DNA from 3 places in the Pantoea sp. X-Soil-TKNS-1280 genome. Region 2 is predicted to be linked to each of the others. Evidence: predicted binding sites of a transcription regulator. Region 2 holds the regulator's gene; each other region holds the start of a gene.
What was found. Region 2 encodes CRP, which controls carbon source genes, mostly activating them, when cyclic AMP is high. Its sites were predicted from a motif close to ATGTGANNNNNNTCACAT; they were not measured.
Positions count from the first base shown of each region.

Region 1 (10,170 bases), 940 kb from region 2:
ATCACGATGCTGGCTGCCACGCTGGTTCACCACCGCGAAGCCATCGCCAATTTCCACCCCTTTCACCGCATTGATGCTCATCAGCGCATGCGCCAGATCCGCATCCAGGCGATCAAACACCGGTTCACCCAGGCCCGGCGGCACGTTTTCCGCCATTACCGTCACTTTGGCACCGATGGAATCGCCTTCTTTTTTCAGCGCGCGCATCAGTTCATCCAGCGCTTCCAGCCTGGAAGCATCCGGGCAGAAGAACGGGTTTTCTTCGACGATGCTCCAGTCCTTCAGCTCACAGGCCACATCGCCAATCTGTGCCAGATAGCCACGCACCTGAATACCGTGTTTCATTTGCAGGTATTTTTTCGCGATGGCACCGGCTGCCACACGCATTGCCGTTTCGCGCGCCGAAGAACGGCCACCGCCACGGTAGTCGCGCAGACCATATTTCTGTTCGTAGGTGTAATCCGCATGGCCGGGACGGAACAGGTCTTTAATGGCGCTGTAGTCCTGTGAACGCTGGTCGGTGTTCTCAATCAGCAGGCCGATTGACGTTCCGGTGGTGACACCTTCAAACACACCCGACAAAATTTTCACCTGATCCGGCTCGCGACGCTGCGTGGTGTAGCGCGATGTACCAGGACGGCGACGATCGAGGTCGTGCTGAATATCAGCTTCGGTCAGTGGAATGCCGGGCGGCACACCATCAACAATGCAGCCCAGCGCAATACCGTGCGACTCGCCAAACGTGGTTACTCGAAAAAATTGTCCGATGCTGTTTCCGGCCATGGTAATTCCTTGTTGCGGGCGAACACTCGCCCTCGTTTTTAGTCTTTGAAGAAAGAGAAGTGATGCTGCGCATCAACGATTTGCTGACGGGTCAACATAAATACGCCGTCGCCACCGTTGTCGAACTCCAGCCAGGTAAAGGGCACATCAGGATACTGTTCAATCATATGCACCATGCTGTTACCCACTTCGCAAATCAGCACGCCCTGCTCGCTCAGATAATCCGGCGCACAGGCGAGAATGCGGCGCACCAGCTTCAGGCCATCGCTGCCTGCCGCCAGACCCAGCTCCGGCTCGTGGCGATATTCACCCGGCAGATCATCCATATCTTCCGCATCCACATACGGCGGGTTGGTGACGATCAGATCGTATTTCACGCCCGGCAGACCACGGAACAAATCGGCGCGGATCGGCGTCACATGGTTGAGCAAACCGTGTTCTTCAATATTACGTTCCGCCACCGCCAGCGCGTCAGTGGAGATATCCACCGCGTCCACTTCGGCTTCAGGGAAAGCGTAAGCACAGGCAATGGCGATGCAACCGCTGCCGGTACACATGTCGAGAATATGTGCCGGATTATCGCCAATCAGCCCGGCGAAGCGATTTTCAATCAATTCACCAATCGGCGAACGCGGCACCAGCACGCGCTCATCGACATAAAATTCGTGGCCGCAGAACCAGGCTTTGTTGGTGAGATAGGCCACCGGAATGCGCTCGTTAACGCGACGAATTACGCGCTCAACGATGCGATGGCGTTCGCTGGCCGTCAGGCGCGCATGACGCATATCTTCCGGGATATCAAGCGGCAGCCAGAGGGTGGGCAGGACCAGTTGTACCGCTTCGTCCCAGGGGTTATCTGTACCGTGACCATACCAGATACCGGCCGCGGAAAAACGGCTGACAGCCCAGCGCAACATGTCCTGAATGGTGTGCAGTTCATTGACTGCCTCATCGACGAAAATTTTGTCCACGTAGCCCTCCAGCAGGCCATAAAATCAATCGGCCGATAGTTTGCCACGAAGCCGGGCAGAATTCAGCGCGGCAAGGTGAAAAAGCTGACATTTGTTAACACTTAAAGGTAAGGTATGGCATCGGGTTCCCCCGCCATTTCTGATGATATCTATTGAGACATGAGTAAGAAGACGCCGCTAAGCCAGGACGATCAGGCGCTGTTTCGCCAGTTAATGAGCGGAACGCGCAAAATGAAACAGGACACCATCGTGCATAAACCGGTGGTGAAAACGCGCGAAGTGCCGCTGAAAAGGCTGCTTTCCGAACAGGCCGACAACAGCCATTACTTCTCCGACGAGTTTCAGCCGTTGTTGTCCAGCGACGGTCCGATGCGCTACGTACGCGCTGACGTCAGCCATTATGAGCTGAAAAAACTGCGCCGTGGCGACTATACTCCGGAAATTTTTCTCGATCTGCACGGCTTAACCCAGATGCAGGCCAAACAGGAGCTGGGCGCGCTGATTGCCGCCTGCCGTCGTGAGCATCTGTTTTGCGCCAGCGTAATGACCGGCCACGGCAAACACATCCTCAAGCAGCAAACGCCGCTGTGGCTGGCACAACATCCGTGGGTGATGGCATTTCATCAGGCACCGAAAATGTTTGGCGGCGACGCCGCCCTGCTGGTGCTGATTGAAGTAGAAGAGTGGCAACCGCCAGAACTGCCATAAAAAATCAGGGCCGCACAGGCGGCCCACAGCGGGATTACATCGCTTTAGCCAGTTTCGATGGACTGACCTGCCATTCCAGCTTGCCTTCGCAGGCTACCGGGTCAAAATTGACACAGGCAATCGCCGAAGTGGCAAACATCGGCGGCGTTTCCTGCGGGCAGAGTTCAGAAACCAGATATCCCACCAATGGCAGGTGCGAAATCACCAGCACCGATTTCACGCCTTCGTTCGCCAGTGCCTGTAAATAACAGGCCACCAGTCCCGGATCGCCCCCTGGCGTCAGCTCTGGCAATACGTCCTGCTCTTCCGGCAGAGTCAGAGCTTCACGTACCGTTGCAAGGGTTTGCCCGGCACGAAGATAGGGGCTTACCAGCACCCGTTCGATATCCAGCGCCTGGCCGTTAAGCCAGCTCGCCATCTGGCGTGATTCGTCGCATCCACAGATCGTGAGTGGCCGGACTGAATCACTTGCTGCTTCCAGAGCCGCATCGCCATGACGCATGATAAAAACTTGCATAAAGCACCGCTGTTGTTTGTCGATATCGTCCGGTACCACAGCACCAGACGCTTCATTCTGCGAATGAACGCTGTGTTTTACCGCAATGGCTTCAGTATAGTCAACCGGTTGTTTATTAAATAAGCATATCTCGGAATGCTACCGCGTAAGCCATTTCTTAGCAGGCTATCTAACCCGCTGAATCTGTAAGCCTATTCAGATTTGTGCAGAAATGTAAAATTTCGTTTGTTGTTGTAGCACCGTCATCAGGGCGTCACAAGGGGTGAAACGATCGCCATGACGCTGCATTAAAGCGTTTAATGTATTGACCATCTCCCCGGCCCCGCGCTGATCCATATAATGGAAAGGCCCGCCGAGAAAAGGGGGAAAACCAATACCAAATACGGCGGCAATATCGCCGTCGCGTGCGCTACGAATCACGCCTTCGTCCAGACAACGTGCGGCCTCGTTCAGCATCATCATCACGCAACGCGTAGCAATTTGTAACTCACTCTGCTGCGCCTGCGGTTTAATCCCCAGCAGACGGTAAATCGACGCATCGGCTTTGCGTTTTGTCGGCCAGCGGCTGCGCGCGTATAAATAGAAGCCTTTGCCATTCTTTCGCCCTTTACGATCGTCGGCCAGAATCTTGCCGACGGCCTCCGGCGCGCTGAAACGCTCACCGTATGCCTGTTGCAGAATCGGGCTGATTTTACTGCCAACGTCGATACCGACCTCATCCAGCAGTTGCAATGGCCCTACCGGAAAACCAAACTTCACCAGCGCCCGATCGATATGTTCAATCGGCTCACCTTCCAGCAGGCAGCGCATCGCTTCATTTATATAGGGCGCGAGAATGCGATTGACGTAAAACCCCGGCCTGTCCGCCACCACCACTGCGGTTTTACCCAGCTCACGCGCCAGTTGCACCGTGGTCGCCAGCGTCTCCTCCGAAGTGCCATCATGGGGAATCACCTCCACCAGCGGCATTTTATCCACCGGACTAAAGAAATGCAGGCCGATAACGTTTTCCGGGCGCTGCGCGTGGGCCGCAATGTCACCAATCGGCAGCGATGAGGTGTTAGACGCAAAAATGGTATGTGGCTGGCAATGGTTTTCAATGTCCGCCACCATTTGCTGCTTCAGCGTCAAATCTTCAAATACCGCCTCAATCACCAGGTCGCGCCGGGTGAAGCCCTGATAATCCTGGCTGCCGCTGATCAACGCCATCTGCTGCTGGCGCTGCGCAGCATTGATCTGCCGACGCTTCAGGCGTTGAGTCAGTCGATCCCAGCTGTACTGCAACGCATGGTTGATGCCGCTGAGATTAATATCGCGGATGCGTACCGGCAATCCGGCATTCAGCGCCGTTACGCTGGCAATGCCCCCGCCCATCAGACCGCCGCCTAATACGCCGATATGCGTTAACTCACGCGGCGTGGCAGCGGCAAAAGCCTCTTTCTTCATCGCCGTGGAGGCAAAAAACAGGCTGCGTAGCGCGGCGGATTCGCGGGTCATCGCCAGCTGACCAAAAGCTCGCGCCTCTGCTTCGTGACCGGCACTGCTGCCCTGCTCCAGCCCGATACGTACCACCTGCAAAATACGATCGACAGCCGGATAGTTGCCGTGGGTTTTGCTGTCGGTTTGACGTTTTGCCAGCGCGAACAACAGATGCCTGGCGATCGGCCCCTGCATCAGCCGGTCGCGGCAGGGTAGCGTTCGTAGCGTCTTTTTACCCTGCAGTATCCGTGCTACGGCCGTTTCCAGCAGAATAGCTTGTGGCACCGCATCATCCACGATCCCCAGCTTCAATGCCTGTTTTGCCCGCAGTTGTTTACCGGTCAGGATCAACGGTAGCGCCTGCTGCACACCAATCAGCCGTGGCAGCCGCTGCGTGCCTCCGGAGCCAGGCAGTAAGCCCAGCTGGACTTCCGGCAGGCCGAGACGGGTTTTATCATCCAGCGAACAGATACGCGCGTCGCATGCCAGCGCCAGTTCGAGACCACCGCCAAGACAGGCACCATGGATCGCCGCCACCACCGGAAAAGGCAACGCGGCAATATTCGCCATCACTTCCTGCCCCTGACGCGCCAGCGCTTCAGCTTCTTCGGCGGTAGCACAACGATCAATCATGCTGATATCCGCCCCGGCGATAAAGTTATCGCGCTTGCCGGAAATCAATACCAGCCCGGCCAGCTGTGGGTCACGCCGTGCTTCAGCCAGCACCGACATAATCTGCGGGACAAACTCTGCCTTCAGGGTATTCATCTTTTCACCCGGCACATCGATGGTGATTACGCCGATATGGTCGAGGCGCATGTGCAGGTGGAATGCGGAATCACTCATTATTCGGCCTCCAGTACCATAGCTGTCCCTAATCCACCCGCTGCGCAGGCGGTGACCAGCCCCAGCCCGCCACCACGCCGCCGCAGTTCCTGCAAGGTTTGGGTGATCATGCGCGCACCGGTTGCAGCAAAGGGATGTCCATAGGCGATCGACCCGCCCAGCACGTTGAATCGTTCTTCATTCACTTCACCGAGGGCGTGTGGGCGATTCAGCACCTCGCGCGCGAAACGCTCATCATTGAACATTTTCAGATTCGCCAGCGTCTGTGCCGCGAAGGCTTCATGCATATCAATCAGGGTGAGATCGTTCAGGCTCACCCCCGCACGTTCCAGCGCCAGCGGCGAAGCATAAGCCGGTCCCAGCAGCATATCCTGCCAGACATCAATGGCGCTGAAGGCGTAGCTGCGCAGGTAGCCAAGCGGCGTGATGCCCAGCTCACGGGCACGACCTTCACGCATCAGGATCACCGCCGCCGCGCCATCGGTCAGCGGCGTGCTGTTAGCTGCCGTCACCGTACCGTGACGACGATCGAATGCCGGACGCAATCGGGCATAATCCGCCGCGCTGGCGTTGAAGCGTACGTTGTTATCCTGTTCGACCGGCGCTTTCCACGGCGGTACAAAGGCGGGCATCACTTCCTGCGCCAGCACACCCGATTCCCACGCACGCGCAGCACGCTGGTGTGAACGCAGGGCTAACGCATCCTGCTGTTCACGGGTAATGCCATGGGTTTTTGCCATCTGTTCTGCGGTATCCCCCATGCGCAGACCCGTGGAATACTCCGCGACAGCGGGTGGCACCGGCAGCAGGTCACGTGGGCGCAGACGGCGCAAAATCTGTAATTTCTGGCCGAAGCGACGCGCTTTGTTGAGATCGACCAATGCGCGTGCCAGGGTTTTGCTGACGCCAATCGGCAACACGGATGAGGAATCAGCGCCGCCAGCGATCCCGGCATCGATGCTGCCCGCCATCAGGCTTTCCGCCACATTTGCCACTGCCTGGAAGCTGGTAGCGCAGGCACGGCTGACGCTGTAAGCATCGGTGTGCACGCTCAGGCCGCTGCTCAGCACAATTTCACGGGCGATATTCGGGGCCTCCGGCATTTGCACCACCTGGCCAAACACCAGTTGATCGATGACCTCCACCGGCAGTTCACTGCGCGCCATGAGTTCACTCACCACCATCCTTCCCAGCTCCAGCGCCGGAATGCCATGAAAATCACTCGCCTGGCGGGCAAAAGGAGTACGAAGACCCTGGGTTATGGCGATGCGTTCGCCCTGACGCGTCAGCAGCGGCTGCGCTTTGCTCATCGACTGTCACCTGTGCTATTTGACCGGGGCGTCATTGCCCAAAGAGGTCTGACCTGATCATCAGTGTTAACCAGGAGCGCGTAAGTCGCCAATATGCAGAGAGAAAAAGTGCGAGGAGAAACACGAAATTGAAAAACGCTGCCGGAAGGGTGTCCGGCAGACGAGGGGGGATTAATTAGCGCAGGCCAAGCTGGAAGATTAATGCTTCTGCCTGACAGGCAAAGGTGAAATCAATATTCAGACGCACACCGGCGGCTTCTTCATCAAAGCGTGAGCGGATATCACAGGGTTCGGATTCGACCTGGCGCGCCCGGTCACTTAAATGTTTGAGCATGGCTTCCGCTGCATGGCGGTCAGCGAATACTCCTGACCAGCTTGCGGCACAATCGGTGTTATCCATGACGGTGCCAACATCCACACAGCAGCAGGCTGCTGTCTCGTTCGCACTGCAGTTTTTAATGGCATCAGTCATCATGTTCTCCTGACTAAAAATGGTTATTTCTGCTTCAAATTGTACGCCTGATGCACTGCCATCGCCACGAACTGCCCGCTAAGTGACGAATATCACACTATAAATTGATCCAAAACAAATTTGAGTCACTATGCTGGAACGTAACGGCAAGGATTTTGTTATGCAGATCTGATTTTATCGATCAAATTGGAAATATTTTAAAAACAATATTGCAACATCGACACAGGTCAGACCTATACTCGTCGCACTGGTCTGATATGTGTCAATGTCGTCAGTCCCTACAATCCGCCGTCCCTTGTTACGTGATGTGACAACTTTTAATAATAATTGATATGAGGTTGTGGTCATGAACCATAAGAACCTGTTTGCAAAGTCGGCTGTGGCCGTTGCAGTGGCGCTCGTCTCTTCTCATGTTTACGCAGCGGGCTTTCAACTTAACGAATTTTCAGCAATTGGATTAGGTCGTGCATATTCGGGTGAAGGCGCAATGGGCGATACCGCCGCCTCCGCCAGCCGTAACCCGGCAACCATGGCATTGATGGATCGACCTTCCTTCTCCATCGGCGCGGTTTATATTGATCCCGACGTTAATATCAGCGGCACCAGTCCCTCTGGCCGCAGCCTTGATGCAAAAAATATTGCACCCAATCAGTGGATACCGGATATCCACTATGTACACCCGATTAATGACCAATGGTGGGTAGGGGCTTCCGTCACCTCTAATTACGGCCTGGCAACCGAATTTAATGACGGTTATACCGCCGGTGCTTACGGTGGTACGACCGACCTGACCACCGGTAACTTTAACATCAGCACCGCGTACCGTCTGAATGAACACTTCAGCTTCGGCGTCGGTTTCGATGCGGTTTACGCCAAAGCGAAAATTGAACGTTATGCCGGTGAGTCTGGCGCAGCACTGGGTATTCCAGCAGATACACAAATCGCCCGTCTGAAAGGCAACGAATGGGGCTATGGCTGGAACGCCGGTATCTTATATGAAGTAGATAAGAACAACCGCTTTGGCTTTACCTATCGTTCAGAAGTGAAAGTCGATTTCGACGGCGAATACAAGAGCAACCTGCCTACCTCCATCAATGCAGTCAACCAGGCGCTTAATTTAGGTTTGCCTTACGCAACCGGTGGTTCCACCATTCCAGGCGCATTGACACTCAACCTGCCGGAAATGTGGGAAGTCTCAGGCTGGCACAAAGTGGCACCGCAATGGGCAGTGCACTACAGCCTGACCTATACCAGCTGGAGCCAGTTCCAGGCGCTGAATGCCACGGGTAACAATGGTCAGACACTGTTCTATAAAAATGAAGGTTTCCGCGATGCTTACCGTATCGCGCTCGGTACCACTTACTTCTACGACGACAACTGGACCTTCCGTGGCGGTATCGCCTTTGACGATAGCCCGGTTCCAGCCGAAAACCGTTCCATCTCCATCCCGGATCAGGATCGCCTGTGGCTGAGCCTCGGTGCCTCGTATGCGTTTACCCCGGATGCCTCCGTGGATTTGGGTGTTTCCTATATGCATGGACAGAACGTCACTATTCAGGAAGGCAGCTACACTTTCAGGTCTGAAGGTAAGGCGATGTTGTATGGCGCGAGCTTCAACTATAAGTTCTGATGTGACCCGGTATGCATGAAAAAGGCGGCTGAATCAGCCGCCTTTTGTTGTTATTTATTCCGCATCAATCTCGTTAAGATCGCCCTGGATCGCTTTCGCGTTCGGGTTTTCTTCCGGCTTCAGCTTACCGCCTCTGGCGAGGAAATCATTACGCTGGAAATAGGCATTACGCACAAACGCATAAGGATCCTGTTGCTGGCGCAGAATCGCATCGCTATCCAGCAGCTGTGCACGGGTTTCCACCCCTTCCAGCGTCCATTTACCGATGGCCATCGGCCAGGTCAGCCAGCTCAGCACCGGGTAGAGGGTATCAACATAATCACCGCCATCCTGACGGATCGTAAAGCTGCCGTAAGCAGGCAGCTCCACATACGGACCATAGCCGACACCATAACGCCCCAACGTACTACCAAACCGGTGCGGTTCTTCACGCGCCAGCTCAGGATTGGCTTTACCTGCCACATCAATAAAGCCACCCAGCCCTAACGTGGTATTCAGGAAGAAACGCGTGAAGTGGATCATCGCACGACGCGGTTCACCCGTCAGGAAAGCGTTGAGCATACTCGCCGGTTCATCAAGGTTACTCAGCACATTACTTATCCCGGTACGCGCAGGTACTGGCACGTAATCGCGCCAGGCCACCGCTACCGGACGCACCACATAAGGATCCAGCACGTTGTAGTTGAAGTTAAACATCGTGCGGTTAAAGCCTTCAAGCGGATCGCTGCGCTGCGCAGTTTGATCGTTGTCAGCCGGTTTGGAACTGGCACATCCCACCAGCAATACACTGGCCAGCGCCAGACCGGTCAGGCGGTAATTCATTCTTATCTCCCTGTGCATGAAAATGGTGTATCGCTTCAGGGCTGCTGCTGATTAATTTCCACAGCAAGTTGCTGATGACCATCCCAGGGAGTAACCGCGCTTAAACCAAACCAATCGCCAGGCTGGGGATTGGCGCTACCATCGCGCGAAATACGTACCCGGATCTGCACCTGATGCTGCGCCGACAACAAACGGTCTGGCATCATAGCGTTACTGTCATCCAGCGTAAGCGATAACGGGAAATGGCTGAGCGGAAAACGCTTCACAGCCACAGGCACCGGTGATACACCGTCAGTAACAGAAATATACATCACTCCGCCCTGCGGCAACATTTTTTCTGCCTGCGGATTTAAACTCACCGTCAATGCCAGATGGGTATTTTGCTGTCCCGCGTCGGTTTTCGCTTGTTCAATACTGCGCTCGATCATCGCGATGCGCTTATCTCCTGCCGGTAACAGTTTCAGCATCATCTGCCAGGCACCAATCGCCTCGTCATACTGCTGCTGTTCGAAGGCGTTAAATGCCAGCAAACTCAGGGTACGCACGTTGCTGTGATCGCGTTTCAGCAGGTCACGCAGCAACATGCTGGCCTGACGATTATCCTGCGGATCGCTGGAGCGCGTCAGCACCTC
Region 1 is NZ_AP035962.1:3,018,934-3,029,103, forward strand. Features, by position in the region: gene aroC (chorismate synthase) at 1-783, opposite strand, end outside; gene prmB (50S ribosomal protein L3 N(5)-glutamine methyltransferase) at 822-1,754, opposite strand; gene smrB (endonuclease SmrB) at 1,914-2,462, shown strand; gene sixA (phosphohistidine phosphatase SixA) at 2,497-2,979, opposite strand; gene fadJ (fatty acid oxidation complex subunit alpha FadJ) at 3,175-5,304, opposite strand; gene fadI (acetyl-CoA C-acyltransferase FadI) at 5,304-6,614, opposite strand; gene AC6I8X_RS13970 (YfcZ/YiiS family protein) at 6,790-7,086, opposite strand; gene fadL (long-chain fatty acid transporter FadL) at 7,433-8,716, shown strand; gene mlaA (phospholipid-binding lipoprotein MlaA) at 8,771-9,538, opposite strand; gene ccmI (c-type cytochrome biogenesis protein CcmI) at 9,574-10,170, opposite strand, start outside.
Region 1: a site for CRP is predicted at 7,167-7,184, ahead of AC6I8X_RS13970 (YfcZ/YiiS family protein). Genes of this name have one in related genera too.

Region 2 (10,170 bases):
ATCTTAATGGGTAATATGACCGTGCTGGCGATGTTTGGTGACAAAGCCGAGCAGCACACACATCACGAACACCACGGCATACAAGCCATTCGCCGTTGCCAGTGCGGCATGTGCGCCACCACTCGCCACAATCGGGCCGGTAACCACAAAAGTCAGCATGGTACCGACGGTACCGCAGGTCAGGATAAAGTTGACCAGCTTCGGTGAGGACGCTTTGGTTTGCAGCGAGCCGAGGGTAATGATGGTGGTGTAGATGGCGCTGGAGCTGAAACCGAGCGTCATGATGATCCAGTGCAGCATATTGGCGTCACTGGTGCTGACAAACCAGTACATCAGCACGGTGGCAATGGCTGCCAACACCATCAGGATGCGTTGCAGATCAAAGAAGCGCAGCAGGAAGCTGAATACCCACATGCCCACCATATAGGCTGTCCAGAAATTCCCCACCAGCTGGCCCGCAGCCGCGATATCCATGCCCATGGTTTTGGTGGCATATTCCGGCACCCAGGAGATGAATCCGAGCTGACCGAGGATGTAGCACAGTGCGGCAATCGACAGGAATAGCACGCCGATACCCCATTTTTCTTTTTCCGCCGCCTGGGTTTCGCTGTTGTTTTTCAGCACCGGGAATTCCACGCACAGCGCCAGCACGAAGATGGCGAGGTAAATCACACCAATGCAGGCATAGACCCAGTACCACGGCAGAGCACGCGCAAGCAAAATACCCGCAATGATGGGAAACACCGTACCAGCCATACTGAAGAAGGAGTCAGTAAACAGCAGGCGTGAACCGCGCTGACGGCCATCATACAGATGGGTAATCAGGAAGGTACCGATCGACATGGTAATGCCGCTCACCACGCCGAGCACAAACATACACAGCGAGAACACGGACAGGTTGTGGCTGGTCATCAGACCCAATACCGCCAGCACCATCAGCACAAAGCCAAATATCAGCTGACGTTTTAACGGCACAATCACCATCAACCAGGCGTTCAGAAAGACGGCCACCAGAATGCCGGTATTGAGGAAGGTAAAGGTGTTGCTCATTTCTGAGATGGGTAACTGGAAATATTGCGCGATATTGTCCAGCACCATCCCGGTCACAATCACCAATGCGCCAGTCAGCGCATATGAGAAAAAGCTAATCCAGGTAAGGCCAATGCGATTACGGTTTGTCATGTTGGGAACCTGTTTTGAGCACCGAAGTTGGCAAAAAGTGTCATGAATTGTAAATGCAACTGTGACCTTAATAAACAAAGAGTGAAATATGGTTATCAGATTTCATTAATAGTGTGATTCAGGTCACGCAAATGATTGCGTGGCGCGGGATTGGGGACATTTACCGTCGCCGCGTAAATATAAGTAAAACGCTGGCTCTTGTATTACATGCTCTTTACAATCAATCTCGTTTTTGAGCTGGCTCTCCATGGTAAGGAATCTTTCATGTTTAAACGTACTTTGACAGCGGCCGTAGCCCTGTTAGCGCTCTCATCTATTTCCACTTCCGCCCTGGCGGCGAAAGGCGATCCCCATGTTCTGCTCACCACCTCTGCGGGCAATATCGAACTCGAATTGAATGCACAGAAAGCCCCGGTTTCGGTGAAAAACTTTGTTGATTACGTCAATAACGGTTTCTACAACAACACGATTTTCCATCGTGTGATCCCTGGCTTTATGGTGCAGGGTGGTGGCTTTACCACCGATATGCAGCAGAAGCAAACCAACGCACCGATTAAAAACGAGGCGGACAACGGCCTGCGTAACCTGCGTGGCACCATCGCGATGGCACGTACCGCAGAAAAAGACAGTGCGACCAGCCAGTTCTTTATTAATGTCGCCGACAATGCCTTCCTCGATCACGGTCAGCGTGATTTCGGCTACGCGGTATTTGGTAAAGTTGTGAAAGGAATGGATGTGGCCGATAAGATGGCTCAGGTGCCGACCAAAGATGTGGGTCCGTACCAGAATGTGCCGTCAAAACCGATCGTTATCCTTTCCGCGAAAGTCCTGCCCTGATTTATCGGCGCGTCATTGCGTGATGGCGCGTCCTGCCGCTCTCCGGCAAAGCGAATATTTGCTGCTTATACTTAGGGCAAATTGCTTGCCGGAGGCTCTATGACCAGCAAACTGACCGACAAACAGAAAGCCACGCTGTGGCAACAACGCCGTGCTGCCAGTTATCAGGCCAGCTGCCGTCTGGCGGGTTATGCGCTGAACGAAGCCGCGATCACGCCTGAACAGGCTTCAGCCCGGCTGACCTCGCTAAGGAGGCAATATGGCGGATAACACTCTGGCGGTACGCGATCCCTATCTGTGGCACAACGATAGCGTGCTGAAAAACCGTCTGGATATTCACGATAGTGCACAGTTACGCAAAGCTGAGCTGGCGTTCAGTGCTGCACGACTCGCCACGCTGGAACTGGCTCCGCGCAACAGCGGTATGCCATGGCTATGTCATATTCATCGCACGCTGTTTCAGGATCTCTACAGCTGGGCCGGTGAGTTGCGCACGGTCGATATCTGGCGCGATGACACCCCTTATTGCCACTGCGCTTATATCGAGAAAGAAGGCAACAGCCTGATGAGCGCGCTGGCGGATGAAGAAGGACTGGCCCATCTGGCGCAGGATGAGTTTGTCGCGCGCCTTGCACATTACTATTGCGAGATCTATGTGCTGCACCCGTTCCGGGCCGGTAATGGTCGAACCCAGCGTATCTTTTTCGAGCAGCTGGCGTTACATGCCGGTTATCTGCTGACGTGGGATAAGCTGGACCGTGATAGCTGGCGTGCGGCGATTCGCGATGCCGTCGAGGGCGATTTAACCGCGCTCAGCGCGCAATTTGCGAAAGTGGTAAGTCCCGCCCGTTAAAATGCGTAGAATGGCGGCGGTTTTACCGGCCTGAGGGCGTTATGCTGCTGCTAATTGATAATTACGACTCTTTCACCTGGAATCTCTACCAGTATTTCTGCCAGCTGGGCGCTGACGTCAGGGTGGTGCGCAATGATGCCATCACCCTGGACGAGATGGATGCGCTCCCTCTGAGCCATTTGGTGATTTCACCTGGCCCCTGTACCCCGGATCAGTCCGGTATCTCGCTGGCGGCCATCCGCCATTTTGCCGGTCGTCTGCCGATCCTCGGTGTGTGCCTCGGTCATCAGGCGATTGCTCAGGCTTATGGTGCCCAGGTGGTGCGTGCGCGTCAGGTAATGCATGGCAAAACGTCAGCGATTCGCCATAACGATAGCGGTGTGTTTCGCGGGCTGAACAATCCTCTCACCGTGACCCGTTACCATTCGCTGATTGTGGCGCGGGATTCTCTGCCTGACGCGTTTGAGGTCACGGCCTGGAGCCTGCGCGAGGGGGAGCCTGATGAAATTATGGGGTTCCGTCATAAAATGCTGCCACTGGAAGGGGTACAGTTCCATCCGGAAAGCATTCTCAGTGAACAGGGACATCAGCTGTTGGCAAATTTCCTGCGGCCTTAAGTTGTGTTTGCCTTTGTGTGATTTTTTATGCATATTTTGTGATTATAATTTCACGTCAACTCAACAAATAACCCGATGAGGTCGGCAATGGCAGCAGAAAAACTAGCGGTAACCCGGGAAACGTTCGATAACGTAATTTTGCCTGTTTATGCACCTGCGCAGTTTGTGCCGGTTAAAGGCAAGGGTAGCCGAGTCTGGGATCAGCAGGGCAAAGAATATATCGATTTTTCCGGCGGCATCGCAGTGACTGCGCTCGGCCATTGCCATCCAGCACTGGTGGAAACGCTGAAAACCCAGGGCGAAACCTTGTGGCACACCAGCAACGTATTTACCAATGAACCGGCGCTGCGCCTGGCAAGCAAACTGATTGCGGCCACCTTTGCCGAGCGCGTGTTCTTTGGCAACTCCGGTGCGGAAGCTAACGAAGCCGCGTTCAAACTGGCGCGTTATTACGCCTGCAAAAAACACAGCCCGTTCAAAAGCAAAATCATCGCCTTCCACAATGCGTTTCATGGACGCACGCTGTTTACCGTCTCGGTTGGCGGCCAGCCAAAATACTCCGATGGTTTTGGCCCAAAACCGGCGGATATCGTGCATGTGCCTTACAACGACCTGGCGGCGGTAAAAGCGGTCATTGATGATCACACTTGCGCCATCGTGGTCGAGCCGATTCAGGGCGAAGGTGGCGTGATGCCGGCTACCCCAGAATTTATGCAGGGTCTGCGTGCCTTATGCGATGAATACAAGGCGCTGCTGGTACTGGACGAAGTGCAGAGCGGCATGGGACGCAGTGGCAAACTGTTTGCTTACGAACACTACGGCATCACCCCGGACATTATCACCACGGCGAAAGCGCTGGGCGGTGGTTTCCCGGTGAGCGCCATGCTGACTACCAATGAAATCGCTTCAGTGATGGCACCTGGCGTGCACGGCACCACTTATGGCGGTAACCCGCTGGCCTGTGCGATTGCCGAAACGGCGCTGGATATCATCAACACGCCTGAAGTGCTGGACGGTGTCGAAGCTCGTCGTCAGCAGTTTGTCGCGGCGCTGAAAGCGCTGGATAGCAAGTTTGATCTGTTCAGTGACATCCGTGGCAAAGGCCTGCTGATTGGTGCAGCGCTGAAGCCGCAGCACGCCAGCAAAGCACGCGATATCCTGCATGCCGCTGCGGCGGAAGGTTTGATGATCCTGACAGCCGGTACCGATGTGATCCGTTTTGTCCCGTCGCTGGTGATTGAGCCGACCGATATCGAAGAAGGGATGGCGCGCTTTGCCGTGGCGGTAGAGAAGGTACTGGCGGCGTAATTCAGTTTTTCACCCGCAAGCCCATCAGCCAGCGACCATGATGCGGTCGCTGGCTCCACGCCAGTGAAGAGATGGTGTGCATCACATTAAGATGTTGCAGAATCCGCTTCACATGCTGCTCAACAATGGTCACCGCACCCTCATTAATATTTTCTGGCGCTTCCAGCACGTTACTGTCGTTGCCCGGCCCGTCATATTCCAGCCGCTGCTGACAACGCTGCAACGCGATTTCGCAGGATTGCAGATACTTCTCGGCGAGCTTTGGCGTCAGCATGGTGTGCTCGCGCGCCAGAATCGTCATGGCGTTGATGTGTTCGACAATAAACTGGCTGTGCGTCACCCATAAGCGCATATCTTTCAGATACTGCGGGTTAAAACCCGGTTCGGTCATCGCCTGATTGAGCGAGTTAAACATGGCGTTGTGTGCCTGGTTAACCTTAATGCGCTGGTACGCCAGCTTCTCCGGCGACTGCTCCGGCCCGAGCAGCAGCTGCAACGCTTCCTGGTCAGCCTCCAGCGCGTCATGTGCGTTCTTACGGAGCAAGCCGCTCTGCCACTGTGGCCACAGCCAAATCATGCCGCCAAAGGCAATCAGGCATCCCATCAGCGTATCCATCATGCGCGGCAGCAGGAACTGCGCACCGTTGAGCGACAGCAGCTGAAGCGAGTACACCGCCGTTACCGTAAAGCCAATCATTGACCAGCCATAATATTTACGCGTCACCAGATAGCTGGCGAGGGTGATCGCCAGCATAAACAGCAGGGTGATGGATTCCGGCACGGCAAAGCGCAGCGAGGCAGCCGCGATCAATAACCCGGCGAAGGTGCCGAGGGCACGGTGCTGGATACGTACGCGAGTGGCGCTGTAGCCGTTCTGGCTGACGAACATGGTGGTCATCAGAATCCAGTAGGGTTTGGGGATGTTAAAGAACAACGCCAGCGCGCTGCCAAACATCAGCATTACGGCAAAACGCGCTGCGGTGCGTAACGCCGGGGACTTTAGCGACAGGTAACTGCGCAGTGCCGGAAAAAACGGCAAACGTCGCTGGCGGTCGGCCATCAGGTCACGGGTATAAAGAGGTTTCTGCGTGCGCAGGACGCGGGCAATCCGGCTGAAGTGGTACAGGCAAAAATTTCCGACCGGATTATCCGGGTGCTGGCGCGCAATCTTTTCCAGCGCCCCGAGCTGCTTCTCCATATGAAAGCGCTCCGGCAACTGGTGATAGAGGATAGCATCGGCCAACAGTCGCAGCCGCGCCGATATGGTCTTCGCATTCCAGCGGATCACCGCTTCAGCATGGCTCTGCTCCACCAGTTTTTGCACTTCTTCAGGCTGATGCAGGCTGACCGAGATGTGTTCCTGGAGATCGAGTGCCACCTGGAAGGCACGCGTCAGACGTTTATGGCTGTTGTTTCGGCTGGCAGACAACATATGCATCTGCTGATAACAGGTGGTGATCAGATCGACCGCTTTTTGCTGCCGTGCCAGCAGCGGAGGCAGGGCTTTTTCCGGGTCGGTCAGCTGCGTTAGCAGGGTGTATTTGGCATCGCAATAATCTGCCAGTTCGCGATACAGCAGGCTGAGAGTTTCGCGCATCGGCTGTTCTTTCCACAGCCAGAACCAAAGCCAGTTAAACAGCCCGTACCATAGCGTCCCGCCGATATACAGCAGCGGTGGCACCCAAATGGGCATCCGCCCCGCCAGGCTTAGCGTGAAGATGGCGGCGATAAGGGTGCCGGGCAGCAAACGGCCATGTAGCGGGCTGATTTCGCCAGTGACGCCCACCAGTAGCGGCAGAGCCAGCATAATCAATGGCAGAGGAACGTGGTAATCCGTCAGCCATTGAATCAGAAAACTGCCGGTAGCAAACAGGGAACCGCCAACAATCAGGCGTTTAAAGAAACGTTTATGGGGCGTATCCAGGCCTGCGATATTGCAGCAGGCGGGAACCAGCGAGAACAGCAGCCCTTTTTGCAGGTCACCAAACAGCCAGCCGAGAGCCACGGGCAGGCAAAGCACCAGCGTTTGCCGCAGGGCGTAATTAACTTCGGGATGATAGATGATTCGACGCCACATCAGCTCATCGCAGACAAAAACGGCGCGATGTGACCATCACGCCGTGGGTGAGAAGGAATTAGCGGGTGCCGTAAACGACGATGGTTTTACCATGTGCGGAGATCAGGTTTTGATCTTCCAGCATTTTCAGAATACGGCCAACTGTCTCGCGTGAGCAGCCAACGATCTGACCAATTTCCTGACGGGTGATTTTGATCTGCATCCCGTCCGGGTGGGTCATGGCATCAGGCTGTTTGGCCAGATTGAGCAGCGTCTGCGCAATGCGACCGGTCACATCAAGGAAGGCAAGGTTGCCGACTTTTTCTGATGTCACCTGCAGGCGACGTGCCATCTGCGCCGAAAGACGCATTAAAATATCCGGGTTTACCTGAATCAGCTGACGGAATTTTTTGTAGGAAATTTCAGCCACTTCGCAGGCAGTTTTTGCTCGTACCCAGGCACTGCGTTCCTGACCTTCTTCAAACAGGCCAAGCTCGCCGATGAAATCCCCCTGATTGAGGTAGGAGAGAATCATCTCTTTGCCTTCTTCATCTTTAATCAGTACCGCAACGGCACCTTTCACGATGTAGTAGAGCGTTTCCGCTTTTTCACCCTGGTGAATCAGGGTGCTTTTGGATGGATATTTGTGAATATGGCAATGGGACAGGAACCATTCGAGTGTAGGGTCTGTTTGCGGTTTGCCGAGAACCATTCGCTATTATCCTCTGTTGTAATCGTGCCCAAAACACAGGGGGCAATTTTCCCTGTCAGGCGGTGAAATCGTAGAGCGCTTCCAGTAAAGGAAATTATTCGGGTGGACTCTTAAGCCAGGCTTCTGATTCTTCCCGCCTTCGTCTATTACGACGAAAATATTTTCAGCTCTGTTTGTAGCACAGCTTTTGCTAGCTGTCTTCTGTTGTCTCGCTTCAGCAAAAGGGCGATTAGTCTGGATTGCTGTTTCTCAGGTGAAAGCGTACTCTGGCGGCAAATCAGCCGATTCAGGAGAAAGAATAATGCAGGCACGGGTCAAATGGGTGGAAGGGCTTACCTTTCTCGGAGAATCCTCATCGGGTCATCAGGTATTAATGGATGGGAACTCGGGTGATAAAGCGCCGAGCCCGATGGAGATGGTGCTGATGGCGGCGGGGGGGTGCAGCGCGATTGACGTGGTGTCTATCCTGCAAAAAGGGCGCAATGAAGTGACCGATTGCGAGGTGAAACTCACCTCTGAACGTCGTGAAGAAGCGCCACGGATTTTTACACACATCAATCTGCATTTTATTGTCAGCGGCAAAGCGCTGGGCGATAAAGCGGTGGCGCGTGCGGTGGATTTGTCGGCAGAGAAATATTGTTCGGTGGCGATCATGCTGGGCAAAGGGGTAGAAATTACCCACAGCTATGAGGTGATTGAGCTATAGCACGAACGTAGCGGCGCGATTTATCGCGCGGATTTTTTCGTGCAGCATGCACGGTCAGGCGATTTATCGCGCGGATTATTCCGATATCGCGCACTGGAATTGCGCGATAAATCGCGCCGCTACATTATTCAATCCGTTTACCTTCAATCAGCCGCTGCACCAGCGGTGTCATAATCAACTCCATCGCCAGCCCCATTTTGCCACCCGGCACCACCAGGGTGTTCATATGCGAGATAAAGGAATCCTGAATCATCGCCAGCAGGTAAGGAAAGGCAATGCCTTCCAGCCCACGAAAATGGATCACCACAAAGCTTTCATCCAGCGACGGTATCTCACGTGCGGCAAACGGATTTGAGGTATCAACGGTGGGTACGCGCTGGAAGTTAATATGGGTGCGCGAGAACTGTGGCGTGATGAAGTTGATGTAATCCTCCATCGAACGTACCACCGAATCCATCACCGCTTCGCGTGAATGGCCGCGTTCGCTGGTGTCGCGAATCAACTTCTGAATCCACTCGAGGTTCACAATCGGCACCACGCCGACCAGCAAATCCACATGTTCGGCCACATTGTGTTGCTGCGTCACGACGCCGCCGTGCAAACCCTCATAAAACAGCACATCCGTGTTTTCCGGCAGCGGTTGCCACGGTGTAAAGGTGCCAGGAACCTGATTCCACGGCACGGCTTCATCATAGGTGTGAAGATATTTGCGCGACTGCCCGAGACCGGATTGGCCGTATTGTTTGAAAGTTTGCTCCAGCAGGCCAAAATCGTTGGCCTCCGGTCCGAAGTAGCTGATATGACGGCCCAGATCACGCGCTTTGCGGATCGCCATGTCCATCTCCGGACGCGTATAACGATGGAAACTGTCGCCTTCCACTTCTGCGGCGTGCAGATCCAGCTGCTGGAAAATTTTCCGGAAGGCAAGGCTGGTGGTGGTGGTTCCGGCCCCGCTGGAACCGGTAACGGCAATAACTGGATGCCTGGCTGACATGACAAAGCTCCCTGTGAAGTCCGGCGATGAGCATTGTTAGCACGAAATGCCGGGATGTGCATTAGCCGCGAAATTCACCGCGCGCCATGATATTGACGGTTTCGTGCAGTTCTGACCACACCAGCACCGCGTCACCGCGTTCCAGCTGGCGACGCACATCAGCGACTTTTTGCGCCAGACTGCGTTCCTGTTCACCGTAGTCGGTGCCTTCGCGTAATACAAAGGCTTCAATCAGGTTTTCCAGCGTTTCGGGGTCGAGTTGTTGCCACGGTATAATCACGATCACATATCCAGATAAGTTGATAGCCACTGTGGCACGCGTTGTTCCAGCCACATCTGTGGGCGCAGCAATGTTCCGCCGACAAAGCCAACGTGGCCGCCTTGCTGCGTCAATTGGTATTCAATTGACGAGGACAGTTGCTCCGGCTGCGGGATAACTGCGTCAGTCATGAAGGGATCGTCTTTGGCGTGAATGATCAGCAGCGGTTTACGAACATTGATTAAGTGCGGCATGGCGCTGGCGCGGTGATAATAATCTCCCGCATCGATAAATCCGTGCGCCCGTGAGGTGACGGCATCGTCAAAGTCGCGCAGACGCCGCAGGGTGCGTAGCTGGCGTAAATCCACCGGCAAGGTACCGGGCCAGGCGCGCAGCTTGCGCTTCGCATTTTTTTTCAGCTGCGTCAGCAAATAATGCTGATAAAAGCGTGAGAAACCGTTCTCCAGTTTCTGGCTGCACGGCTCCAGCAGCAGCGGTGCCGAGATAGCGACGGCGGCATCAAAAGGCGCATCACTGCCCTCCATCCCGGCGAGGCACGCCAGCATATTCGCGCCGAGCGAGACGCCCACTGCAGTGGTTGGCACGGTACCCCATTCACGCCTTAACCAGCGCAGGAAATAGCTCG
Region 2 is NZ_AP035962.1:3,961,405-3,971,574, reverse strand. Features, by position in the region: gene tsgA (MFS transporter TsgA) at 4-1,182, opposite strand; gene ppiA (peptidylprolyl isomerase A) at 1,447-2,019, shown strand; gene AC6I8X_RS18555 (YhfG family protein) at 2,119-2,289, shown strand; gene AC6I8X_RS18550 (putative adenosine monophosphate-protein transferase Fic) at 2,279-2,872, shown strand; gene AC6I8X_RS18545 (aminodeoxychorismate synthase component II) at 2,914-3,489, shown strand; gene argD (bifunctional acetylornithine/succinyldiaminopimelate transaminase) at 3,577-4,797, shown strand; gene AC6I8X_RS18535 (YccS/YhfK family putative transporter) at 4,799-6,874, opposite strand; gene crp (cAMP-activated global transcriptional regulator CRP) at 6,933-7,565, opposite strand; gene AC6I8X_RS18525 (OsmC family protein) at 7,867-8,271, shown strand; gene AC6I8X_RS18520 (phosphoribulokinase) at 8,396-9,265, opposite strand; gene AC6I8X_RS18515 (YheU family protein) at 9,327-9,545, opposite strand; gene AC6I8X_RS18510 (hydrolase) at 9,548-10,170, opposite strand, start outside.

Region 3 (10,170 bases), 1.5 Mb from region 2:
CGCGGATGGCGCAGGTTGCGCCAATAACCGCTTCACTTAACGGTGTTTGACTGTAATCAAGTTGCTCTGGCGAGGTCATACTATCCCCAATAACGGCACTTTGGTCATCGCCAGCTTAAACACGACCAGCAACGCCACGATAGCCAGCAGACAGGCAATCCAGCGGATACTCATCTTGCGTGGGCGACGACTTAGTGCCACGGAACCTAAGGCGATGTAGATAATAACCCCTATCAGCTTCTCCGTCAGCCAGCTTCCTTGTGGTGAGAACGGGTAAAAGTGCGTAATCATGACCAACAGCACGCCGCTCAACAGTAAAAAGGTGTCGTTTACGTGTGGCGCAATGCGCACCCAGCGACGGTTCAACTGCCCGGAACCGGTACAAAGCCAGTAGAAACGCAGCAAGAACAGGCTAATGGTGATGACCACCGTCAGCAGGTGGAAATGTTTGATCAGTGGATACCAGGTAACCATCTTGCTTCCTTAATCAGAGAAATTGTCCAAGCGTCACGCGCGGATTACCGCCGTAATCGTCCACGGTGTTCACCTCTTGATAGCCGTGCTGAACCAGCAAGGTACGCACCGCCTCACCCTGTTGCCAGCCATGCTCAAGCAACAGCCAGCCACCCGGCAAAAGCCAATCCGTGGCCGAGGCGATAATGACCCGAAGATCCGCCAGTCCGGCATCATCGGCCACCAACGCGCTGAGTGGTTCAAAACGTACATCCCCCTGCTGCAGATGTTCATCGGCGGCATCAATATAGGGAGGATTGCTGGCGATCAGGTCAAAACGTTGTGGGCGAAGGTCGCTGAACCAGTGGCTGAGGAAAAACGTTGCGTTAGCAATATGCAGACGCTGGGCATTTTCCTGCGCCAGCGCCACGGCAGCGGCAACACGATCGCAGCCGATAACCTGGCAATCAGGTCGTTCACTGGCCAGTGCCAGCGCGATAGCACCGGTGCCGGTGCCCAGGTCAAGTATGTTTGCGGCAGCAGCAGGCAGATGGACCAGCGCCTGCTCCACCAGCACTTCGGTATCAGGACGCGGGATCAGGGTGGCGTCACTGACGCGTAGCGGCAGCGACCAGAATTCGCGTTCACCCACCAGATGCGCCACCGGCTCACCCCGGGCACGACGTGCCAGCAGAGTATCGAGTTGCTGTAGCTGGGTGTCATCAAGCTGCGCATCATCAAACGCCACCAGCCAGCTGCGGGATTTGCCCGTGACAAACGCCAGCAGAATTTCTGCATCGCGTTTTGGGCTATCGCCACCATGGAGCGCAGTGACGGCCTGCCGGAGCCAATGACGGATTTCCATTAATCCTGTCCGGCCAGCGCCGCCAGCTGATCGGCCTGATATTCCTGCACAATCGGTTCAATCAGGGTATCCAGCTTACCTTCCATGGTTTCATCCAGACGATAAAGCGTCAGGTTGATACGGTGGTCGGTCACCCTTCCCTGCGGGAAGTTATAGGTGCGGATACGGTCGGAGCGGTCACCGCTGCCCAACAGGTTGCGACGCGTTGAGGCTTCGGCTTCGTGGCGTTTTGCCATTTCAGCTGCGTGTATACGCGCACCCAATACGGCCAGCGCTTTCGCTTTGTTTTTATGCTGCGAACGCTCGTCCTGGCACTCCACCACAATACCGGTCGGCAGGTGGGTAATGCGGATAGCAGAATCGGTGGTGTTAACGTGCTGGCCACCGGCACCGGAGGAGCGGAAAGTATCAATTTTCAGGTCGCCTGGATTGATTTCCGGCAGTTCGGCTTCCGGTAACTCAGGCATCACCGCCACGGTGCAGGCTGAAGTATGGATGCGGCCCTGCGACTCCGTTTCCGGGACGCGCTGCACGCGATGTCCACCCGACTCAAACTTGAAGCGGCCATAAGCGCCATCGCCAATTACGCGGGCGATAACCTCTTTATAACCGCCATGCTCGCCGTCATTGCTGCTGATAATTTCTACCTGCCAGCGACGCGCTTCCGCATAACGGCTGTACATACGGAACAGGTCCCCGGCAAAAATCGCCGCTTCATCACCGCCAGTGCCTGCACGGACTTCCACAAAGCAAGGACGCTCGTCGTCAGGATCCTTCGGCAACAGCAATACCTGTAACTGTTGCTCCAGTATTTCGCGTTTTTCGCGTGACGTTTTCAGTTCTTCCTGCGCCATATCGCGCATTTCAGGATCGTCGAGCAGCATCTCAGCCGTCTCAACATCTTCCTGTACCTGCTGCCATTCACGGAAACAACGGGTCACGTCAGACAGCTGTGCATATTCGCGCGAAAGCGCACGGAAACGGTCCTGATCGGCAATCACGCCAGCATCGCCCAGCATCGCTTCCACTTCTTCGTGACGTTCCTGGAGCGCTTGCAGCTTGGCAACAATAGAGGTCTTCATGTAATTGAGGGTATCCCGTAAAAGGACGTAACAGCCTAATCGAGACCGAGACTGTCACGTAAGATCTGCAGACGTTCGCTGTCGCCATCGCGCGCGGCCTGCTGTAGTGATTTGGTTGGAGCGTGAATTAAACGGTTGGTCAGCTTGTGTGCCAACTCCTGCAATACTTTTTCCGCATCCGCGCCCTGACGCAACGCTGCCAGCGCACGCTCCTGCAATTCTGCGCGGACATCATCAGCCTGGGTACGGTACTCGCGAATGGTTTCAACGGCACTTTGCGCGCGCAGCCAAGCCATAAATTCGCCACTTTCCTGCACCACAATGCTTTCGGCCTGCACGGCAGCGGCTTTACGCTGCGCCATATTCTGTTCAATGATGGCCTGCAGGTCATCCACGCTGTAGAGATAGGCATTGGCGAGTTTGCCCACTTCCGGCTCTACGTCACGCGGTACAGCGATATCCACCAGCAGCATCGGCTGGTTACGGCGTGCTTTTAACGCGCGTTCCACCATCCCTTTGCCGATAATGGGCAGCGGGCTGGCAGTAGAAGAAATAATAATATCAGCATCGGCCAGACGCGAATCAATATCCGCCAGACCAATTACTTCAGCCCCGACCTCATCGGCCAGCAGCTGAGCGCGCTCACGCGTCCGGTTGGCGATCATCAGTTTTTGCACATGGTGCTCGCGCAAATGGCGCGCCACCAGCTCGATGGTTTCACCGGCACCCACCAGTAAAACATTGACGGTGCTGAGCGATTCAAAGATTTGACGCGCCAGGGAACAGGCGGCAAAAGCGACGGAAACCGCGCTGGCACCGATTTCGGTTTCGGTACGGACGCGTTTGGCGACAGAGAAGGTCTTCTGGAACATGCGCTCCAGTTCGCTGGTCAACGCATGACCGCGCTGGGAATCGGCGAAGGCTTTTTTCACCTGCCCCAGAATTTGCGGCTCGCCCAGCACCAGTGAGTCCAGCCCGCTGGCGACGCGCATCAGATGGCTGACGGCAGCGTTATCCTGATGCCAGTAGAGACTTTTGCGCACATCTTCTTCGCGCAGCTGGTGATAATCACACAACCAGCGCACCAGCTTCTCCTGCAAATCAGTCTGCTGCTCTACGCTGAGGTAGAGTTCAGTACGATTACAGGTGGAAAGCACCACTCCGCTTTGCACCATCGGTTGGGACAGCAGGCTGCTAAGTGCCTGATCCAGCGTATCCGGCGTGAACGATACACGTTCGCGCAGTGCAACGGGTGCGGTTTTATGGTTGATTCCGAGAGCAAGCAGCGTCATGGTGATTCTGGTTGGGATATCCCAGGTATTGTCATGGTTTTGTGAAGCGCATTCTACAAGATGCCTTAGATCAAGAAAAGCCATACAAAGGCTATGACTGTAATAAGATTAAACTGATCGTGCGCAATAATCCGTATATCAGCATTGACGGCTTAGATGCGGATGGTTAGCGTTACCGGTTACGAAATAAAAACGTGTCTGAGGAGATGACCACGTGATGCACATGCCCCCGCGCAAGCTGTTGCGCCTTTTACCCCTTGCCAGTGTGCTGCTGGCTGCCTGTAGCATCAACAAGCCGCAGCAGGGTCCTGGTCCCAGCACCACCTCACCACAGTGGCAACAACATCAGCAGACAGTGGCGAAAATCAGCCACTATGAAACCCGTGGTGCGTTCGCTTACATCTCTGATCGCCAGAAAGTGTATGCCCGTTTTAACTGGCAGCAAACCGCCGCTGACCGCTATCGCCTGCTGCTGACCAACCCGCTGGGCAGCACCGAGTTGCAGCTGGATGCGCAAGGTTCAGTCGTTCAAATCGTCGATAACAAAGGCAAGCGCTACGTTAGCAACGATGCTGAAAAAATGATCTCCCAGCTGACCGGCATGGATATTCCGCTCGCCAATCTGCGTCAGTGGATGATGGGCCTGCCTGGCGATGCCAGCGAGTATCAGCTGAACGACCAATATCAGTTACAGAGCCTGAACTATAGCCGTAACGGCCAGCAGTGGAAGGTCTCGATTACGGATTATGACAGCAAAGTCACACCACCGCTGCCAGCAAATCTGGAGCTAACTGAAGGTGGCCAGCGCATCAAACTGCGTATGGATAGCTGGACCGTACAATGATCACCACCTGGCCTGCTCCAGCGAAGCTGAATTTATTTCTTTACATCACTGGCCGTCGTCCGGACGGCTATCATAATCTGCAAACCCTGTTTCAGTTCCTTGATTACGGCGATACGCTGACCATCACCCCGGATGACAGCGGCGATATTCGTTTGCTGACACCACTTGATGACGTGCCGGACGAGGATAACCTGATTGTGCGGGCCGCCCGGGCGTTAATGCAGGCGGCAAACCTGCGCGGCACCCTGCCGCCACAGGCCGGTGCGCAGATCACCCTGGAAAAGCGTCTGCCGATGGGTGGTGGGCTGGGTGGCGGCTCATCAGATGCCGCTACGGTGCTGGTGGCGCTGAATCATCTGTGGCAAACCGGGTTGAGTGTCGATGAGCTGGCGACCCTTGGCGTGCGGCTGGGTGCCGATGTGCCGGTGTTTGTCCGCGGGCAGGCAGCTTTTGCCGAAGGCGTGGGTGAACAATTGCAGCCAGCCGCCCCGGCAGAAAAGTGGTATCTGGTGGCCCATCCTGGCGTCAGTATCGCTACGCCGCAAATTTTTGGCGATCCGGAGCTGACGAGAGATTCACCAACTCGCTCACTTGATGAACTTTTGCAGCTTCCTTTCCACAATGATTGTGAGTCTGTGGCAAGAAAACGTTTTCGTGAGGTTGATGAGCTGGTTTCCTGGCTGCTAGAATACGCGCCGTCGCGCCTGACTGGGACCGGAGCTTGTGTGTTTGCTGAATTCAACACCGAATCCGCCGCTCGTCAGGTGCTGGAGCTTGCCCCGGAATGGATACGAGGATTTGTGGCGCGCGGGCTAAATATCTCGCCGTTGCAGCGTACTCTTTCCGGGATTTAAGCGTATGCGTGACTGTGTCACCCCTGTTCCAGACACAGCACGCGACGCATCAACACACCTGTCTGAACACGCTTTGCGGTATGCGCCGGTTATCGCAGCGTTGTTCATTCGCTGGACGCAAAGCCTGAGGTTCTTCTCGTGCCTGATATGAAGCTATTTGCTGGTAACGCCACCCCGGAACTAGCACAACGTATTGCCAACCGCCTTTACACCAGCCTCGGAGACGCCGCTGTCGGTCGTTTCAGCGATGGTGAAGTGAGTGTACAGATTAACGAAAATGTACGCGGTGGTGATATTTTCATCATCCAGTCCACCTGTGCCCCCACCAACGATAATCTGATGGAGCTGGTTGTGATGGTCGACGCGCTGCGTCGGGCTTCTGCTGGTCGTATTACTGCCGTTATCCCCTACTTTGGCTATGCCCGTCAGGACCGCCGTGTGCGTTCTGCGCGTGTGCCAATCACCGCTAAAGTGGTTGCGGATTTCCTTTCCAGCGTGGGTGTTGACCGTGTTCTGACGGTGGACCTGCACGCCGAGCAGATTCAGGGCTTCTTTGATGTCCCGGTTGACAACGTGTTTGGCAGCCCAATTCTGCTGGAAGATATGCTGCAAATTGGTCTGGAAAACCCGATTGTGGTTTCCCCGGATATTGGTGGTGTGGTTCGCGCCCGTGCGATTGCCAAACTGCTCAACGACACCGACATGGCTATCATTGATAAACGTCGCCCGCGTGCCAACGTTTCTCAGGTCATGCATATCATTGGTGACGTCGCTGGCCGAGACTGTGTACTGGTCGACGATATGATCGACACCGGCGGTACGCTGTGTAAAGCGGCTGAAGCGCTGAAGGAGCGCGGTGCGAAGCGCGTGTTCGCTTACGCCACACACCCGATTTTCTCTGGTAACGCAGTGGAAAACCTGCGCAAATCGGTGATCGATCAGGTTATCGTTTGTGACACCATCCCACTGTCTGACGAGATGAAATCTCTGCCGAACGTGCGTACTCTGACGCTGTCCGGCATGCTGGCCGAGGCGATTCGTCGTATCAGCAACGAAGAATCCATCTCCGCCATGTTCGAACATTGATCGATTGTTCAAATGAAACCGGGCCTCGCGCCCGGTTTTATTTCTCTGGTCCTGCTATCGCGTCATTTACCGACTAAGCCGCTCCTGCCGCAGATACTCGCGCGATAAATTTCGTTAAAATTCGCTATTCTCGTTGCCATTCACTGTTTTCTGCCAACACTGACATCCGGACTTTAGCGCTCCCATGTTTAGTGGTATTTTTCACCACACTTTTTTTGAGAACTCCGACCACTATGGCTCTCGACATCTACACACTTTTTGTTTGTGAGCTCTATGTACTGGGGTTTTTAAGCATCATTCTGGTCTTCGCCTGGGTCGGTTCACAATATGATCGCGTGCTGGGTTTCACCTCGCTGACCCTGACATTAACCTTACTGGCGGTGTTTCTTAGCAGCCTGCGTGCCGCAGGACTGCACTTTCTGCCGGTTGCGGTCGGAAATGTGGTCATGATGCTGGCTTATGGCAGTTTGCTGAATGCCTTCCGCGTGTTCGATAACAAGCCTCTGGGATTGAGCTGGCTGGCCGGTGCCCTGCTCTGGGCAATTCTGTGTTGCTTCCCCGCCTTTTATGACAGCCTGCCCAAACGCGTGCTGGTGGTTTGTCTGCTGTGTATCTTTTACACCGCAGCCTTAATTCAGTTGCTTTGGCGTGCCCGCGCCACATTGACGGTGACATTCTGGCCTGCGCAAACGCTGCTGTGGATTCATCTGTTGTTCCACGTTGCCCGTATCTTTCTTGATGATGCCGTGGCGACTCCGGTACATGGGGCGATTGGTGGCTCCAGTTTTTCCGTCTACGTCATCCTTGAATCCATTTTGTTCGTGATTGGTCTGGCCTTTACGATTCTGGCAATGGTGAATGAACGCACGCAAATTGCACACAAGCTGGCATCACTGCACGATCCGCTAACCAGCGTGTGGAATCGCCGGGCCCTGTTCGAGCAGGCAGAAAAGATCATTGCCCGCCGATTACGTCAGCAGCAGCCATTCACCGCCGTGTTGTTCGACCTGGATCATTTCAAAAGCATCAATGACCGTTATGGTCATCAGCAAGGCGACCGGGTGCTTATCGATTTTTGTCAGATTGCGCAGGCGTTATTGCCGGAGGAAGGTAAGTTTGCCCGTCTGGGCGGCGAGGAATTTGCCGCTATTCTGCCCGGTGGCAGCGAACTGGCGCAAACAGTCTGCGAACGCATCCGGGTGGCGACTCAGCTGTCGCAACCGGATGATATCAGTTACACCGTCAGCATTGGTTTTGCCACTTCCTGTCAGGAAGATAAACATTTCCCGGCATTGCTGGCACTGGCCGATGAAGCGCTCTACCGCGCAAAAGCCACAGGCCGTAACCGCACCGAACAGTATCTGGCGCAGTTACAGCCGTTTAATCAGGCTACGTTGGTGTAGCGTTAAGAATGATGGGTATTGCGGCGGCAACGTTTATCGCCGTAATGCCGCAACCAGAAATAACGGTCTTCTACTTTTTCACGTCCGCTGACGCGTGCGCCAACCAGCCACAGCAGCGCACCAATAAAGATGCTGAACATTGCGCCATGCGCAAGAAATTGCGGCAGATTCAGCGAAGGAATTTGATTAATGATCGAATACCCGACGCCGAGCACCATGGTGAGTAAGCCGAGACACATCAGGCCATTACCAATATAGCGAGTATGATGACGTTTCATGGTTTACCTCCTTCCTTATGAGCAAAGCTAAGAACAGCACATAACGTTAACTGACCATAAGTTTAGGCAATACCAGGCGGTTAATATGCGTACAGGATCACACATCTTTCACAATTCTGACAAAACTTTACCGCTTATCGGATTGATTTCGATAGAAAATGATAAATAACGAAGCGTCACTATTCTTCAGCCTCGCCCTTTGTCATCTTCTCGGGCACGCAGTAAACTATCGCCCTTTCGTGATCGAGACAGGATAACCATCGTGAGCAGCATTAAACTGATTGTCGGACTGGCAAATCCCGGCGCCGAATATGCCGCCACGCGCCATAACGCTGGCGCCTGGTATGTGGATCTGCTGGCAGAGCGCTACAATCAGTCTCTGAAAGACGAACCCAAATTCTTTGGCTATACCGCCCGGCTGTCACTGGCGGGAGAAGATGTGCGCCTGCTGGTACCGACCACATTTATGAACCTGAGTGGCAAAGCGGTGGCAGCGATGGCGACCTTTTACCGTATTGCGCCGGAAGAGATTCTGGTCGCACATGATGAGCTGGATTTGCCGCCTGGCATCGCAAAATTTAAGCAGGGTGGCGGCCACGGCGGCCATAACGGGCTGAAAGACATCATCAGCAAACTGGGAAATAACAATAACTTTCACCGTTTGCGTGTTGGCATTGGCCACCCAGGAGATCGCAATAAAGTTACCGGATTTGTGCTGGGTAAACCGCCCACCAGCGAGCAGAAATTGATTGATGATGCCATTGATGAAGCGGTGCGTTGCACTGAACTCTGGCTAAAAGAAGACAAAATAAAGGCGATGAACCGCCTGCACGCTTTCAAAGCCGGTTAACGCCAATTCCCGCGCCGCACAGCAGCATTTCTGTGTATAATGCGCGAAATTTTTAGAATCTGTCAGCGTTGCCAGCCAGCGCTGCACCCTCAGTGAGAAAGGTAATCAGACCATGGGATTTAAATGCGGTATTGTGGGCCTGCCGAACGTCGGTAAATCCACCCTGTTCAACGCGCTGACCAAAGCGGGTATCGAAGCAGCCAACTTTCCGTTCTGCACCATCGAACCCAATACCGGTGTGGTACCTATGCCCGACCCGCGTCTTGATCAACTGAGCGACATCGTTAAGCCGCAGCGTGTTGTGCCAACCACCATGGAATTCGTCGATATTGCCGGTCTGGTTGAAGGTGCGTCGAAAGGTGAAGGTCTCGGCAACAAATTCCTGACCAATATCCGCGAAACCGAAGCTATCGGCCATGTGGTACGTTGCTTTGAGAATGACAACATCATTCACGTTGCAGGCAAAGTAAACCCGGCTGAAGACATTGACGTTATCAACACCGAACTGGCGCTGTCGGATCTCGATACCTGCGAACGCGCTATCCAGCGTGTGCAGAAGAAAGCCAAAGGCGGAGATAAAGACGCAAAAGCTGAACTGGCTGCGCTGGAGAAGTGCCTGCCGCATCTGGAAAACGCCGGTATGCTGCGTTCACTGGATCTGGATGCCGATGAAAAAGCCGCCATCCGTTATCTGAGCTTCCTGACGCTCAAGCCGACCATGTACATCGCCAACGTCAACGAAGATGGTTTCGATAACAACCCTTACCTCGACCAGGTTCGTGCGATTGCTGACGCTGAAGGCTCTGTTGTCGTACCGGTTTGTGCGGCTGTCGAATCAGATATCGCCGAGCTGGATGATGAAGAGCGTGCTGAGTTTATGGCGGAGCTGGGTCTGGAAGAACCCGGTCTGAACCGCGTTATCCGCGCCGGTTACACCTTGCTCAACCTGCAGACCTACTTCACCGCAGGCGTCAAAGAAGTGCGTGCCTGGACCATCCCGGTCGGCGCAACGGCTCCACAGGCCGCTGGCAAGATCCACACCGACTTCGAAAAAGGCTTTATCCGCGCCCAGACCATCGCATTTGATGACTTTGTCACTTACAAGGGTGAACAAGGCGCGAAGGAAGCAGGAAAAATGCGTTCAGAAGGCAAAGAATACATCG
Region 3 is NZ_AP035962.1:2,495,004-2,505,173, forward strand. Features, by position in the region: gene sirB1 (invasion regulator SirB1) at 1-79, opposite strand, end outside; gene AC6I8X_RS11650 (SirB2 family protein) at 76-474, opposite strand; gene prmC (peptide chain release factor N(5)-glutamine methyltransferase) at 488-1,318, opposite strand; gene prfA (peptide chain release factor 1) at 1,318-2,400, opposite strand; gene hemA (glutamyl-tRNA reductase) at 2,436-3,692, opposite strand; gene lolB (lipoprotein insertase outer membrane protein LolB) at 3,910-4,536, shown strand; gene ispE (4-(cytidine 5'-diphospho)-2-C-methyl-D-erythritol kinase) at 4,533-5,390, shown strand; gene prs (ribose-phosphate diphosphokinase) at 5,529-6,476, shown strand; gene AC6I8X_RS11685 (GGDEF domain-containing protein) at 6,710-7,879, shown strand; gene ychH (stress-induced protein YchH) at 7,882-8,157, opposite strand; gene pth (aminoacyl-tRNA hydrolase) at 8,420-9,007, shown strand; gene ychF (redox-regulated ATPase YchF) at 9,120-10,170, shown strand, end outside.
Region 3: a site for CRP is predicted at 8,243-8,260, ahead of pth (aminoacyl-tRNA hydrolase). Genes of this name have one in related genera too.